4 regions of the Rhizobium sp. ZX09 genome follow, and region 3 is predicted to be linked to each of the others. Evidence: predicted binding sites of a transcription regulator. Region 3 holds the regulator's gene; each other region holds the start of a gene.

Region 1 (3,618 bases), on a different replicon from region 3:
GGGCGTCTGCCGCACGAAAAGCCACGATACCGCAAGCACCAGAAGCAGCGCGAGGAAAAAGCCGATAGCCGGTGACATGAAGATTGCGCCGACGGTCTTCAGCAGCCCCGACCAGACGATGGAATTGAAGCCGACCTTTGCCAGACCTGCGCCAACGAGGCCGCCGATCAAGGCGTGCGACGAACTGGAGGGGATGCCGAAAATCCAGGTGACGATGTTCCAGACGATCGCGCCGATCAGCGCCGCGAAAATCACCTGCGGAGATACGATGGCCGGATCGATGATGCCGGTGCCGAGCGTTTCCGCCACATGCAGGCCGAAGAAGAGGAAGGCTATGAAATTGAAGAAGGCCGCCCACGCAACGGCATATTGCGGCCGCAGCACCCGGGTGGAAACGATCGTGGCAATGGAATTTGCGGCGTCGTGAAGACCGTTCAGAAAATCGAAGAACAGTGCAATGGCGATGAGGCCGACAAGCAGCGGCAGTGCAAGTGCGACATCCATCAGACGTTCTCGATAACGATGCCGCTGATCTCGTTGGCCACATCCTCGAAGCGGTCAACCACCTTTTCGAGTTCGCCGTAGATCTCGCTGCCGATCATGTAGGCCATGGCATTGCCGGCGGCGCCATGGCGGCGGAACAGGTCTTTCAGTCCCTGGTCGTGCAGGTCGTCGGAGCGCCCCTCGACGCGGGTGATCTCTTCGGCGATCGATGACAGGCGCTGGGCATTGGTGCCGACCTTTTCGAGAAGCGGAATGGCCTCTGCGATCAGGCTAGCCGCGCGCACGATCTCATGGCCCATCTCCTTCATCAGCGGGTCGAATTCGCTCTGCTCGAAGAGACGGATGGTTTTGACCGTTTTGTGCATCATGTCGATGGCGTCATCCATGGACTGGATAAGGTCCTTGATATCGCCGCGGTCGAAAGGCGTAATGAAACTGCGTCGCACCGCAAGCAACACGTCGCGGGTGATGTCGTCCGCCTGATGTTCGAGGGCAACGATGAGATCGCAGTTCTTTTCGACATCGACGCCGCTCAAAAGGCTGTCCAGGGCTTCGGCCGCTTTGATGACGGTTTCGGAATGTTTGCTGAACAGGTCGAAGAAACGATCCTCGCGCGGCATCAGTTTGCGGAAAAAGCTCATCATGCGAATTGGCCCTCAGTGGCGCTTTTAATGTTGTGGGGGGTAATTGTCATAAAACTGTCATAAATGCACGCGGGGCATTGATGCAACCCGGAAAATCAGCACTATCAACGGATATGAAATCGACGAAAAAAAGCCGGAAATCCCGCCCGGCCCGCCCCCTGACATTGCTTCAGCAGCTTGCTGCGGTTCCGGAAAAGCTCTTCACAGGCGCTTTCCGGCAGCAATATGCTGCGCTGTGCTTTCGATATGGCGGGGGCGATGACAATGTCGAAATCCTGCTCGTTACCTCACGCACCAGCGGTCGCTGGATCATTCCGCGCGGCTGGCCGATGAAGCGCAAGAAGCCCCATGAGGCCGCGGCAATTGAGGCTTGGGAGGAGGCCGGTGTTCGTGGCCGGGTCAGAAAGGAAGCGGTCGGCCGCTATACCTATCTCAAGATGCTCGATGATGGCGAAGTCGTGCCCTGCGTCGTGGACGTGTTTCAGATCGAGGTGACGGGCGCGGAAACCAAATTCAAGGAGCGTGGCGAGCGCCTGGTGGAATGGGTTCGCCCGGACGAGGCCGCAAGAAGGGTCAGGGATATCGAGCTGAAATCGCTGCTGGTCGATTTCAGGCCAAAGGGCAAACGGAAGGGCCGCACGGGCGAAGGGGCATGAAGATCTGCCGCATCGCCTGGCTGAACCGACGACTAATGTGGGCGTAAAACGACAGGCTCAAATCTGCCGGATATCTTCTGGCAGGTGAAGCTCATGCTGAAGAAACTGCAGCTGCCGATCCGACACGTCGTGCTCATCCGCCTCGTCCGGCGGTTTCGGCAGCAGTCGGGCGAAACGCGTGCTGATGCTGTCGATATAGGACAGGATGGTCGGCACAATGATCAGGGTGAGAAAGGTGGAACTGATGAGGCCGCCCACTACGGCATGGGCCATGGGCGCGCGCTGCGCGCCGCCTCCACCTATGGCGAGCCCGAGAGGGATCATGCCGAAGATCATCGCGAGCGTCGTCATGATGATCGGCCTGAAGCGGATCACGCCCGCATTTTCCAGCGCCTCGTTCAGGGAAAGGCCGCGCCGCCGTTCACGATTGGCGAAATCGACCAGCAATATGCCATTCTTAGTCACGAGGCCCATCAGCATGATGAAGCCTATCAGCGAGAACATGTTGATCGTACTGCCGGCCACCATAAGGCCGGCGAGGGCGCCGACAAGCGAGAGCGGCAGCGATGCCATGATGGCGAGTGGTTGCATGAAGCTGCCGAACTGCGAGGCAAGGACGATGTAGATGAAGATGACCGCCATGGTCAGCGCTGTCACCATATGGCCCACGGTTTCCTCCATTGTTTGGGCCTCGCCGCCGAAGCGTATGCGGTAACCATCCGGCAGATCGCGATGCGCTGTGAGGTTCTGCAACGCTTCCGTCAGATCGCCTAGCGTGCGGCCGGCAATATTGGCCGTGACCAGCACCTCGCGGCGATTGTCGATACGGCGGATTTCCGCCGGTGCCGGAACGACGGTGATCTCGGAGACCTGATCGAGACGCACCATGACGGGGGCGCCGTTTGACGTGGTCCGTCCGGTTGCGATCATGAGGTCGCTGATCGCCATGACATCGGAACGCCGCTCGGCGGGCAGGCGCAGGACTATGTCGTAGCTGTTGCCGTTCCTGTCCGTCCATTTCGATACGTCTTCCCCGCCGATGAGTGGGGAGAGTGCTGCAGCGAGTTCGGACCTGCTGACACCGAGATCGCTCGCGGCTGCGGATTTCAGGCGTACGGAAAGGATGGGTCTCACGTTGCGGGCGCTGGAGGTGACATCCACAAGGCCCTGGATTTTCTTCATGTCTTCCATCAGGGCGGATGAGATTTTGTCGAGTACCTCCCTGTCGTCGCCGAGAACGCTGAGCTGCACCGGGCTTTCCTCGCCGCCAAGGCCGTCCTGCAGGATCGAGAACTCAATGCCGGGTATGGCCGTCAGGCGTTGGCGGATCGGGTCGGCAAGCGCCAGCGGCGTCCTGCTCCGCATCTCCAGCGGCACGAGCGCCACCTGAATGATGGCGCGATGTTTGCCGGCGGCGCCGCCGGTATTGATCGTGGAATAAAGCGTCTCGACTTCTGGAAACTGCCCGAGCGCCTTTTCGACCTGCCGGACCTTCGCCGTGGTGTAATCCAGCGAAGAGCCGGCTGGTGCGGTAACGGCTATCTGGAAGCGGCCCCCGTCGGCGGTCGGCACGAATTCCGCGCCGAGCAGCGGCACCATGAAGAGGCTACCGATAAAAATGGCGATGGTGGCAAGCAATGTAACGAGCCGATGGCGGAGGGTCCAGCCGATCACGCGTCGGTACCTGCCGGCGAAATGTCCGAAGCCATGATCAAAACGTGCAATCAGGCGACCGATGCGCCCACGTTTCGCGTCAGGCTGTGAACCAGGATCGTACCAGACGCTCGACAGCATCGGATCGAGCGTAAAGGCGA
Region 2 (3,618 bases), 1.2 Mb from region 3:
TACGTGCCGCTTCCGGGTTGATGCCGGCGCGGCCGACCAGGGCGAAATAATCGTCCACGTAGTCGCGGTAGCGCGGATCGTCTTCCGGGTTCACCACGGCGAAATCCGTATGCGGGCGGATGCGCAGACCGAAACGCTTGAGGCGCGTTTCGATGATCTGCGGACGGCCGATGAGGATCGGGATGCCGGTGCCTTCTTCCAAGAGCACCTGGGCGGCGCGCAGCACGCGCTCGTCTTCGCCTTCGGCAAAGATGATGCGCTTCTTTTCGGCGGCCTTTGCGGCGTTGAAGACAGGCTTCATGATGAAACCCGAGCGCCAGACGAAGCGGTTCAGCTGGTCGAGATAGGCTTCGAAATCGGTGATCGGCCGGGCGGCAACGCCGCTTGCGGCGGCAGCACGGGCAACGGCCGGGGCAATGCGCAGGATAAGGCGCGGATCGAAGGGCGAGGGGATGAGGTAGGTCGGGCCGAAGATCGGCGTTTCGCCGCTGTAAGCCTTGGCGGCCACTTCGGAAACTTCCTCACGCGCGAGTTCCGCGATGGCCTGCACGGCGGCCATCTTCATTTCCTCGTTGATCGTCGTCGCGCCGCAATCGAGCGCGCCGCGGAAGATATAGGGGAAGCAAAGCACGTTGTTGACCTGGTTCGGGAAATCCGAACGGCCGGTGCAGATCATCGCGTCCGGGCGGGCGGCACGCGCCTCTTCCGGCATGATTTCTGGCTTGGGGTTGGCAAGCGCGAGGATCAGCGGGTTCTCCGCCATGCGCTCCAGCAGTTCCGGCTTCAGAACGCCTGCCGCCGACAGGCCGAGGAAGACATCGGCGCCGTCGATCGTTTCGGCCAGCACGCGCTTGTCGGTCTTCTGGGCGTAAACTTCCTTCCACTCGTCCATCAGCGTATTGCGGCCGTCATAAACGAGGCCCTCGATGTCGTGGACCCAGATGTTTTCTTTCTTCGCGCCCATCGCAACGAGGAGGTTGAGGCAGGCAAGGGCTGCCGCACCGGCGCCCGAGGCAACGATCTTGACGCTGGACAGGGACTTTCCGGCCAGTTCCAGAGCGTTGGTGACAGCGGCGGCGACGATGATCGCGGTGCCGTGCTGGTCGTCGTGGAAGACGGGGATGTTCATCTTCTCGCGCAGCTGGCGCTCCACCTCGAAACACTCCGGCGCCTTGATGTCTTCAAGGTTGATGCCGCCGAAGGTGGGTTCCAGCGCCGCGATGGTGGAAACCATGTCGTTAATGCCGGGCGCGTCGATCTCGATATCGAACACGTCGATACCGGCGAATTTCTTGAAAAGGACGGCCTTGCCTTCCATCACAGGCTTGGAGGCAAGCGGTCCGATATTGCCGAGGCCAAGCACGGCCGTGCCGTTGGAGATGACGGCGACGAGATTGGCGCGGGCGGTGTAATCCGCCGCCATCTCCGGGTTTTCATGGATGGCGAGGCAGGGTGCGGCGACACCCGGCGAATAGGCGAGCGCCAGATCGCGCTGGTTGCCGAGCGGCTTGGTGGCCTGGATCTCCAGCTTGCCGGGGCGCGGATAGCGGTGGAAAAAGAGCGCCTGTTCTTCGATGTCGGCCTTTGCCGTGTTGGCGGGCGTGTTGTTCTTATCGTGAGAGGTCATGTCTTCCACCGTCGTATCTGGTTTTATTTCGGACCCCTGAATACAACAAACTTCCCCGTGGTACAGCCGTTATTTACGGGCGTCTCATGCAAATGCGGCCACGGCTTATTCGCGTTTTCGTGAAGCGTTTCGTCATATTCCCTGCAAAAAACGGCCGCTGTCATGTTGCTGAAACACGAGTCTGGTTCTGAGAGGGAAGAAAGCCGCAGGGACGCAACCGAACAGGGGGATGAAATCCGTGGCCGGTCAAATCGAAACCAGACAGTTCAGAACGCTTTTCATTTCGGATGTTCATCTTGGTTCCAAGGCGGCCAAGACTGACTATCTGCTGGACTTCCTCAGACATCACGAGGCCGAAACGATCATTCTCGTCGGTGACATCGTCGACGGCTGGCGCCTGCGCCGCAGCTGGTACTGGCCGCAGGGTTGCAACGACGTGGTGCAAAAGCTGCTGCGCAAGGCCCGCAAGGGAACCCGCATCGTGTATATTCCCGGCAATCACGATGAATTCCTGCGGGAGTTCCCCGGCATGCATTTCGGCGGCATCGAAGTGGCCGAGCGCATGATCCATGAGGCGGCCGACGGCAGGAAATATCTCATCATCCATGGCGACGAGTTCGACGTGGTGGTGCGCAACGCCCGCCTGCTCGCCTATCTCGGCGACTGGGCCTATGACGCAGCAATCGCCATCAATATCGCCATCGCCGCCGTACGCCGCCGCATCGGCCTGCCTTACTGGTCGTTTTCGGCCTGGGCCAAGCTGCAGGTGAAACACGCCGTCAACTTCATCGGTGAATTCCAGCGTGTGGTGGCGGATGAAGCCCGGCGCAACAATGTCGACGGCGTGATCTGTGGCCATATTCACCACGCCGTCATGGAAGACATGGACGGCATACGTTACATCAACACCGGCGACTGGGTGGAAAGCTGCACGGCGATTGCCGAGAACGCCGATGGCAGCTTCGAGCTGATCACCTGGATGCAGACGAGCGAAGTGGTTGCCGAGCAGACATCGGACGAAATGGAGCCGGTGAATATTCCGGGGCTGATTGGCAAGCACGCGGCGTGATTGGAGCGTTTGACGGGCGCTGATGGTAGGCTCACCTGTAAACGATTGTTGGTTGAAATTGTAGCATCCGCATACCGTCATCCCGGCCCTGAGCCGGGATCCAGTGCGATCAAGTCTTTGATCGCGTAAGACTTATTTCTCACGGCGCAGACGCGCCGTGGCTGGATGCCGGATCAGGTCCGGCATGACGGAGGTGAGGCTTTAGAGGCTTCTCAGTAACCTTCCGGTGACGCACCGGAGAGAGGGTGCGAATGCAGCCTCTAGGCACCAACCCAGTCCGGACCCTTAGCGAGAGCTCTACCCCCACAATTCCGGCCGCGCCGGATAAACAAGCGACCCTTCATAAACCAGCCCAGGCTCCCGATCCTCGGCCAAAAGCAGCGGGCCGTCGAGATCGGCAAAGGCCGTGCCCTGCGCGGCAAGCACGGCAGGTGCCATGCCCAGCGAGGTGCCGAGCATGCAGCCGACCATGATGGTGAAACCGAGCCTTTCGGCCTCCGCCTTCATGACAAGCGCCTCCGTCAGGCCGCCGGTCTTGTCGAGCTTGATGTTGATCGCGTCGTAGCGGTCGCGCAGGCCCGTGAGGTCCTTGGTGGAATGCACGCTTTCATCGGCGCAGATCAGCACCGGATGGTCGATACGGGAGAGAATGGCGTCCTTGCCGGCGGGCAGGGGCTGTTCGATCAGCGATATCTTCAGCTCTGCCGCAAGCCTCAGATAATATTCGATATTGTCGTCGTTCCAGCCTTCGTTGGCATCGATGATGATGCGCGCCTCGGGTGCGGCTGCGCGGACGGCCCGCAGGCGGGCTTCATCGTCGGCTGTGCCGGTCTTGATCTTCAGAAGCGGACGTCCGGCGTTCTCTGCGGTCTTTGCGGCCATGGTCTCCGGGTCTGCAAGCGAAATCGTATAGGCTGTGACG
Region 3 (3,618 bases):
CACGTGCGGCCAACGCCCGTCTGCACCTCATCGAAAATCAGCAGCAGACCGTGTTCGTCGCAAAGCGACCGCAGTAACTGCAGGAATTCCTTGCTGGGTGCGCGAATACCGCCCTCACCCTGAATGGGCTCGATCAGAAGCGCTGCCGTCTCGGCCGTGATGGCGGCTTTCAGCGCATCGACATCACCGAAAGGTACCTGGTCAAAGCCTTCGACCTTGGGACCGAAACCTTCGAGATATTTCTGCTGGCCGCCGGCTGCGATCGTTGCAAGCGTACGACCATGGAAGGCGCCTTCGAAGGTGATAATCCGGAACTTTTCCGGGTGGCCCTTGGAATAATGATAACGACGCGCGGTCTTGATTGCACATTCCAGTGCTTCCGCGCCGGAGTTGGTGAAGAAGACCTTGTCTGCGAACGTTTCTTCCGTCAGGCGCTTGGCAAGCTTTTCCTGGCCCGGAACTTCATAAAGGTTCGAGACATGCCAGACCTTTTCGGCCTGCGTCTTGATCGCGTCGACAAGATGCGGGTGGGCATGGCCCAGCGAATTGACGGCAACGCCGGCCGCAAAATCGAGATATCGCTCGCCGCTTTCCGTGTACAGCCAGACGCCCTCGCCTCGCTCGAAGCGGAGGGGGGCTCTTGCAAATGTATCGAACAATGGCGCGGCGGCTTCGGCCATGGCTGTATCACTCCTTGCGCGGATGCGCTGTCAGACGGTTGTCAATAGGCTTCGAGGGTTATCCCTCGCCTGAAAATCAAAAATGCCGCCTCGCGGCGGCAGGGGCACTATTGTCACTTCGCTTGCCGATGTCAACAAAAGTCCGTATTTCCTAGGCTTCTCAAGCCCTAGTAGGTGGCAGGTCGCAAGGCCCAAGGTGTTGCCTTTCTGACTCAACTCGCCAGCAAGTTGGGGAAAACCGGAAAATCGATTCGAGATGATTCCCGCGACTCTTGCCACGGAGTCTGCGTGGCACTAGGTTAATCGCTAATTACTAGACTGCATTGCGGCGGAACTAGTCACCAAAAATCAGGCAGAAACCACGCTCGCGGCATGCCCGCGAGACGGAGAAGGATTCTGTCGAAATACACGCGAAAAGCGGAGAAGCGGCATGAACTGGACAGACGAGCGGGTCGAGAAACTCAAGAAATTGTGGGCCGAAGGACTGAGCGCCAGCCAGATAGCAGCTCAGCTGGGCGGCGTCAGCCGCAATGCCGTGATCGGCAAGGTCCATCGTCTTAATCTGCCCGGACGCGTCAAGGCTGGCGGCCCGGTGACGTCGGCGCGTTCTGCGCCCAAGCGGACTGCTGCACCTGCCCCGCGCACGGCGAATTTCGCTGGCCGCGTCAACGCTGCACCTGCTCGGATCCTGACCCGCTCCAACGCGGCGACCGCTCTTCAGGAAGAGGTCGGCATCGAAACTGCGGAAATTCTCGATTACGTTCCTTCCAGAAACGTCGTTACTCCGATCTCCCGCCGGCTGACGCTGACGGAACTGACGGAGCGCACCTGCAAGTGGCCGGTCGGCGACCCCCTGAAAGATGATTTCCATTTCTGCGGCTGTGAAGCGCTGGAATCTTCGCCTTATTGCAAATTCCATGCGAAACTCGCCTACCAACCGGTCAGCGAGCGCCGCAAGGCTTGAGTGTTGCGGCACACATTTGACACTCAAAAACTACGGGCCTTCGGGCCCGTTTTTTTGTGACAAAATACCGCGCTTCCCGGACAGCGACAGCAGAACACCAAGGCTTATTCATCGTCGTCGGGTTTCGCCCTTCAATCCGAATTTCGGTAGACCTTCAACCGCTCGTCAAAGAGATGAAAGTATCGTGCTTGCGGAAGGTTCAAAATGAAAAGGCCCGACACCATTCCGGTTTCGGGCCTTTCGATTCTGGCGGAACGTCATGCTGAGGGGAACCCTCAGTTCGGTTTCGATCAGGCTTCCATCGAATATCCGGCACCGCGCACGGTGCGGATGACATCCTGCATATGGGAAAAGTTGAGCGCCTTGCGCAGACGTCCGACATGCACGTCAACCGTCCGCTCATCCACATAGATATCGTGACCCCAGACGCCGTCCAGCAATTGCGAACGGGAGAACACGCGGCCCGGAGAGGTCATCAGGAATTCCAGCAGGCGGAACTCCGTCGGACCGAGACGCACCTCGCGGCTTTTGCGGTGAACGCGATGCGTCTCGCGATCCAGCTCGATATCGCCGCACTTCAGCACCGAAGACAGAACCTCCGGACGGGCCCGGCGCAGCATGGCCTTGACGCGGGCCATCAGTTCCGGCGTTGAAAACGGCTTGACCACATAATCGTCCGCGCCGGTGGCGAGGCCGCGAACCCGTTCGCTTTCCTCGCCGCGCGCCGTCAGCATGATGATAGGAAGGCGCTCGGTTTCCGGCCGCATCCTGAGCCTACGGCACAGTTCGATACCGGAAACGCCGGGAAGCATCCAATCCAGGATGAGCAGATCCGGAATACGTTCCTGCAGCCTGATCTCTGCCTCGTCTCCACGGGGTATGGTGTCGACGTCATATCCCTCAGCCTCGAGATTGTAACGAAGCAGGACGCTCAGCGCTTCCTCATCTTCCACAACTGCAATCTTGGGCACCATATGCTAACTCCGCAAGCCGCTGCTTGTCTGTTACTCGGTCACCGAACCGAGCGTGTTGGAACTGTCGTCCTTCGGACGCTCGCCCTCCGGCTGGCTGCCGGTGGTCATGTAATAGATCGTCTCGGCGATGTTGGTGGCATGGTCACCGATGCGCTCGATATTCTTGGCGCAGAACAGAAGATGCGTGCAGGTGGTGATGTTACGCGGATCTTCCATCATGTAGGTCAGAAGCTCGCGGAAGAGCGAGGTATACATGGCGTCGATTTCCTCGTCGCGCTCGCGAATGGCATTGGCCTTTTCGGCGGAACGTGTCGAATAGACGTCAAGAACTTCCTTGAGCTGTACCAGCGCCAGCTCCGACAGGTGCTCTATGCCGCGGGCGAGTTTGCGCGGCACGCCCGTTCCGGCGACCGCGATGACGCGTTTTGCGGTGTTCTTGCCGAGGTCGCCAACGCGTTCGAGGTCGGCGGCGATCCGCAGGGTGCCGATGATTTCGCGAAGGTCTGCCGCCATCGGCTGGCGCTTGGCGATGGTGACGATGGCCTTGTCGCCGATCTCTCGCTCGGAATGATCGAGGATAGCGTCATCGGAAATGACCTTCTGGGCAAGCGCGGCGTCGGAATTGACGAGCGCACGCACGGCGTCGGCACACATCTGCTCGGCGAGACCGCCCATCTCGGCGATGCGTCGCGTCAGGAACTTCAGTTCGTCATCATAAGCAGACAGAATATGCGAATGGGTCGTTGTCTGGTTCACGGTCTATTCCTCCGGCTTGGCCTTGCATGCGACCGCCCGAAGCGGGCCGCAGCGGCACCAGTCTTGTTGGGTTGCGATAAAGCGCCGGCCGCGATCAGCCGAAGCGGCCCATGATGTAATCCTGCGTGCGCTGGTCATCCGGATTGGTGAACATCTTGTCGGTTTCATTTTCCTCGACAAGGTGACCGAGATGGAACATGGCCGTACGCTGGGAAACACGTGCCGCCTGCTGCATGGAGTGCGT
Region 4 (3,618 bases), 740 kb from region 3:
AGGAATTCGGTCCTTACATCCTGAAATTCACCCGCGACGGAAAGCTGACCGATGTGATCTCCACCAAGGTCGGCGATATCGAGGTGAAGTCTCCCGACCATCCGGCTCTCGCACTGCCTGGCAACCCGACTCAGAAAATGCCCGCTTTCAACCTGAAACGCTCCGGCGGTTATGAAGGCATGGCGCTCTCCAAGGACGGCTCAAAGCTCTACGGCCTTCTCGAAGGACCGCTCTATATGGCGGACGGGCAGGTAGAAAAGACCGAAGACGGCGCGACCGCGCTGCGCATCATCGAACTGGACACCGCCAGGAAAGAGTGGACCGGTCGCAGCTGGCTTTATCCGCTGGCGGAAGGCGGCGAGGCGATCGGTGACTTCAACATGCTGGATGAGACCACTGCCCTCGTCATCGAACGCGACAACGGCGCCGGCACGGCCGACAAGGCCTGCGCCGACCCGAAGGCTCCCACTGCGGACTGCTACGCCCGCCCAGCCAAGGTCAAGCGCATCTACAAGATCGAATTCAACGACGCCAATGTCGGCAAGGCCGCCCGCAAGATCGGTTATATCGACCTGATGAAGATCTCCGACCCTGATAACAAGAAGCGCCAGGGCGGCGGCAACGGTTTCTACGACATGCCTTTCGTCACCATCGAGAATGTCGACCGCGTCGATGCCACGCATATCATCGTCGGCAATGACAACAACCTGCCTTTCTCTGCCGGGCGGGCGCTGGACAAGGCTGATGACAACGAATTCGTTCTGCTTGAGGTCAAGGACCTGCTCGAGGCGAAGTGAGGCCACGGCTGCCGTCATTTGCATTGACGGTCACCAATGATCCGGACGGAGCGCTGGCAGACACGAACGTCTGCGCGGCGCTCCTTCCGATTTTCCGGCCGCGACAGAAACATGCTTGCGGAAAAGAAGACGTTTCATGCAGGACCATGCCGAAAGACTGTACTACGCCCTGAAGAGAAGCTGGTCGGGCGAGACCAGCGGCCTCTGGTCGCGCGAAAATCCTGCCAGGGGGCAAGGAAGCGTCACTGCCCTGGTGGTTCAGGACATTTTCGGCGGCGAAATTGCGAAAACCGCTGTCAGCGGCGCGCAACACTTCTACAATATCATTGATGGCGTCCGCTGGGATTTCACCTTCACCCAATTCGATCTGCCGGTGGGTTATCAGGATCATCCCGCCAATCGAACCGAAGTCATGGCGACGATAACGCCGCTGCAATATGCCTATCTCAGCGCCTGCATTCGAAAGGCACTCGGCCATGGCTGAACGGCTTGCAAAAAGGACAGCCCATTGCTGTTCGATCCGCACAGACGGCATGGAGGTCAACCGGCGCGCTACACTTCAAGACCAAGATTTATGTTTCCCGCAAAGCGGACACAATCCACGCGATAATATTGCTTGGCGAAATGGTTGTACCGACAGGAGAGACATTTAATGAGCGAGAGTTGTCCGGTTCTGACACCGGCAGAACGGCAGGTTCAGGATATATTGGAACGCAACGAAGCGGCGATGATGGCGAGTGTTCATGCAGCGGTTGAGCGCGCCAGCAAAGAAGTCGCCGAAGCATTCGAGGCGACCGGGTCAGACATGCAGCCACCACCCCGGGATTATTTTGCCGCGGTCGCGCATCAACAGCTCTTTTTGTTGTTGTGCGGGGCCGATCCGCAGACCTTCGAGGGCGGCGACCCAGAAATCGCCGGTCATATCATTCGGAATGCTCAAAACATAACGGAGCACTACTGGAAACGATAATGCGCCCGAATGTCGCCGGCAGGTGACCCGATCTGGAAGGAGAGAATGTCACACGAAGCAAGAGACGTAATCTGAACTTGACAGGGTATGCCGGTCACGGATGGACTGCTCCGCCGTCTCGCGTCATAGGGCCTTCATCATGCCCGGTTAAGCAGGCGCAAAATCGGGAGACTGCAATGGATTCGACCGCACAGATCAAGCGCCCTAAGCTCGCAGAGACCGTCATTCATGCAACAGCCAGCGTAAGAGACTCGAGCATCGGCAGATGCTGCGAGATTTTGGCCGACACCTCGCTGCATAATGTTGAGCTCGGAGACTACTCTTATCTTGGTCCCCGCTGCATGGTGGGGGATGCGATCATCGGGAAGTTCTGCGCCATCGCCGCGGAGGTCAGGATAGGCGCTCCCAACCATCCGATGGACCGGCCATCCATGCACCGTTTCAGCTACTGCCCGGAATATTACTCTGCCGATGCGGTGCGCGACGATGCCTTTTTCGCGCAGCGGAAGCAGGATCGCGCCGTCATCGGTCACGATGTCTGGATCGGGCACGGGGTCATCGTACTGCCGGGCGTCAAGGTGGGACACGGCGCGGTGCTGGCCGCCGGCGCCGTGGTGACCAGGGACGTACCGCCCTATACGATCGTCGGCGGCGTACCCGCAAAAATCATTCGCGAGCGCTTTTCACGATCGATTGCGCAGAAGCTTACCGCTATTGCCTGGTGGGACTGGCCCTTCGAGACGATCATGGCTCGGCTTGGCGACTTTCAGTCAAACGATATCGAAGCGTTCTGCGAGCGCTGGTCCTAGCACGGGGCCAATGTCGTTTCTGTCGTGAACGGAGACTCCGCCGCTTCTTATTCGAACACGAAGGCCAGCCGCTTGCCCGTCAGCTTCGCCAGTTGCTGCAAACGTCCGTCCAGCCGCTCGCCGGCAAAATCGCAATAATCATGCGGCACCACAAATTCCAGATCGAGATCCGGATTATCTGTCTTGCGGAATTTCAGGTGATCCACGACACCCGGCATGGAGGCTGAAAAAAGATATACGACGCGCAGCAGGCCGCCCAGCAGTTTGGCGAGTTCCTGCAGACGCTCCCCCGCCATCGCGGCAAGCGGCTCGGTGGTGCCGTTGTCGTTCAGGCCTTCAAAGCGGTAATAATTGGCAAGTGCAATATAGGCGCGCCCGGGATGGGTGATCGCCACAAAGGACGAGTGGGCGATGATATTGAGCGCCTGCAGACCGCGGTAATCCGGATGCGCGCGCCAGCTGATGTCGGCCAGCAGGCAGGCGGCCTGCCGATAGCGGCTTTCCTCTTCCGTCTCGTCGATGCCGAAAACCGGGAAGGTGCGACCGCTCCAGTCCGCCAGTTCTCGCGCATGCTCCGGAGAACGGGCGCGCAGAATGGCAAGTTCGTCGGCGGCCACCAGCAGCGGATCGGATTCGCGCTCCGCCTCCGTCAGCAGCGAATAAAGGTAACCCTCGCGTACGCCCTGTGCGGAAAAAGCGATCCTGGCCGGCTTCATCATCTTCAGAACTTCGCGCATGGCGATGGCACCGAATGGCAGGAGCGAGCGGCGGTTCTTGGAGACCGCCTGCCAGGCGGGATCCTTGCTATCCCGGGAGACGATGACCTCCTCGAGGAAATTCAGCATTTCCTCTAGCGGCAATTCATAACCCTGCATCATGTGCAGGGGATAACCGGATATCTCCATGTGCAGCTTGGCGATATTTCGCCAAGTGCCGCCGACGGCGTAAAAGGTGCGCCCCTCACCCGCCGCCAGAAGTTTGGCGAAGGATTTGACGTGCTTTCTGGCAATGGTCGCCGCTTTTTCCAGCGAGCCGTCCGATT

The links. The regulator PhoB, encoded in region 3, activates phosphate uptake and scavenging genes when phosphate is short. The targets are predictions, from matches to a motif close to TGTCATNNANCTGTCAT.
Region 1: the regulator PhoB is predicted to act here: its motif matches at 1,193-1,209, upstream of BTN45_RS23130 (DUF47 domain-containing protein).
Region 2: the regulator PhoB is predicted to act here: its motif matches at 1,786-1,802, upstream of BTN45_RS06590 (UDP-2,3-diacylglucosamine diphosphatase).
Region 4: the regulator PhoB is predicted to act here: its motif matches at 1,889-1,905, upstream of BTN45_RS04095 (DapH/DapD/GlmU-related protein).

Annotation. Positions count from the first base shown of each region.
Region 1 covers NZ_CP031364.1:1,855,601-1,859,218, forward strand. The annotation lists gene BTN45_RS23125 (inorganic phosphate transporter) at 1-504, opposite strand, end outside; gene BTN45_RS23130 (DUF47 domain-containing protein) at 504-1,148, opposite strand; gene BTN45_RS23135 (NUDIX hydrolase) at 1,262-1,804, shown strand; gene BTN45_RS23140 (efflux RND transporter permease subunit) at 1,862-3,618, opposite strand, start outside.
Region 2 covers NZ_CP031363.1:1,338,236-1,341,853, reverse strand. The annotation lists gene BTN45_RS06595 (NADP-dependent malic enzyme) at 1-1,627, opposite strand, end outside; gene BTN45_RS06590 (UDP-2,3-diacylglucosamine diphosphatase) at 1,857-2,696, shown strand; gene dgcA (N-acetyl-D-Glu racemase DgcA) at 2,994-3,618, opposite strand, start outside.
Region 3 covers NZ_CP031363.1:104,256-107,873, reverse strand. The annotation lists gene BTN45_RS00510 (aspartate aminotransferase family protein) at 1-680, opposite strand, end outside; gene BTN45_RS00505 (GcrA family cell cycle regulator) at 1,111-1,644, shown strand; gene phoB (phosphate regulon transcriptional regulator PhoB) at 1,935-2,618, opposite strand; gene phoU (phosphate signaling complex protein PhoU) at 2,649-3,374, opposite strand; gene pstB (phosphate ABC transporter ATP-binding protein PstB) at 3,469-3,618, opposite strand, start outside.
Region 4 covers NZ_CP031363.1:841,493-845,110, reverse strand. The annotation lists gene BTN45_RS04110 (esterase-like activity of phytase family protein) at 1-797, shown strand, start outside; gene BTN45_RS04105 (hypothetical protein) at 934-1,281, shown strand; gene BTN45_RS04100 (hypothetical protein) at 1,450-1,767, shown strand; gene BTN45_RS04095 (DapH/DapD/GlmU-related protein) at 1,944-2,576, shown strand; gene ppx (exopolyphosphatase) at 2,624-3,618, opposite strand, start outside.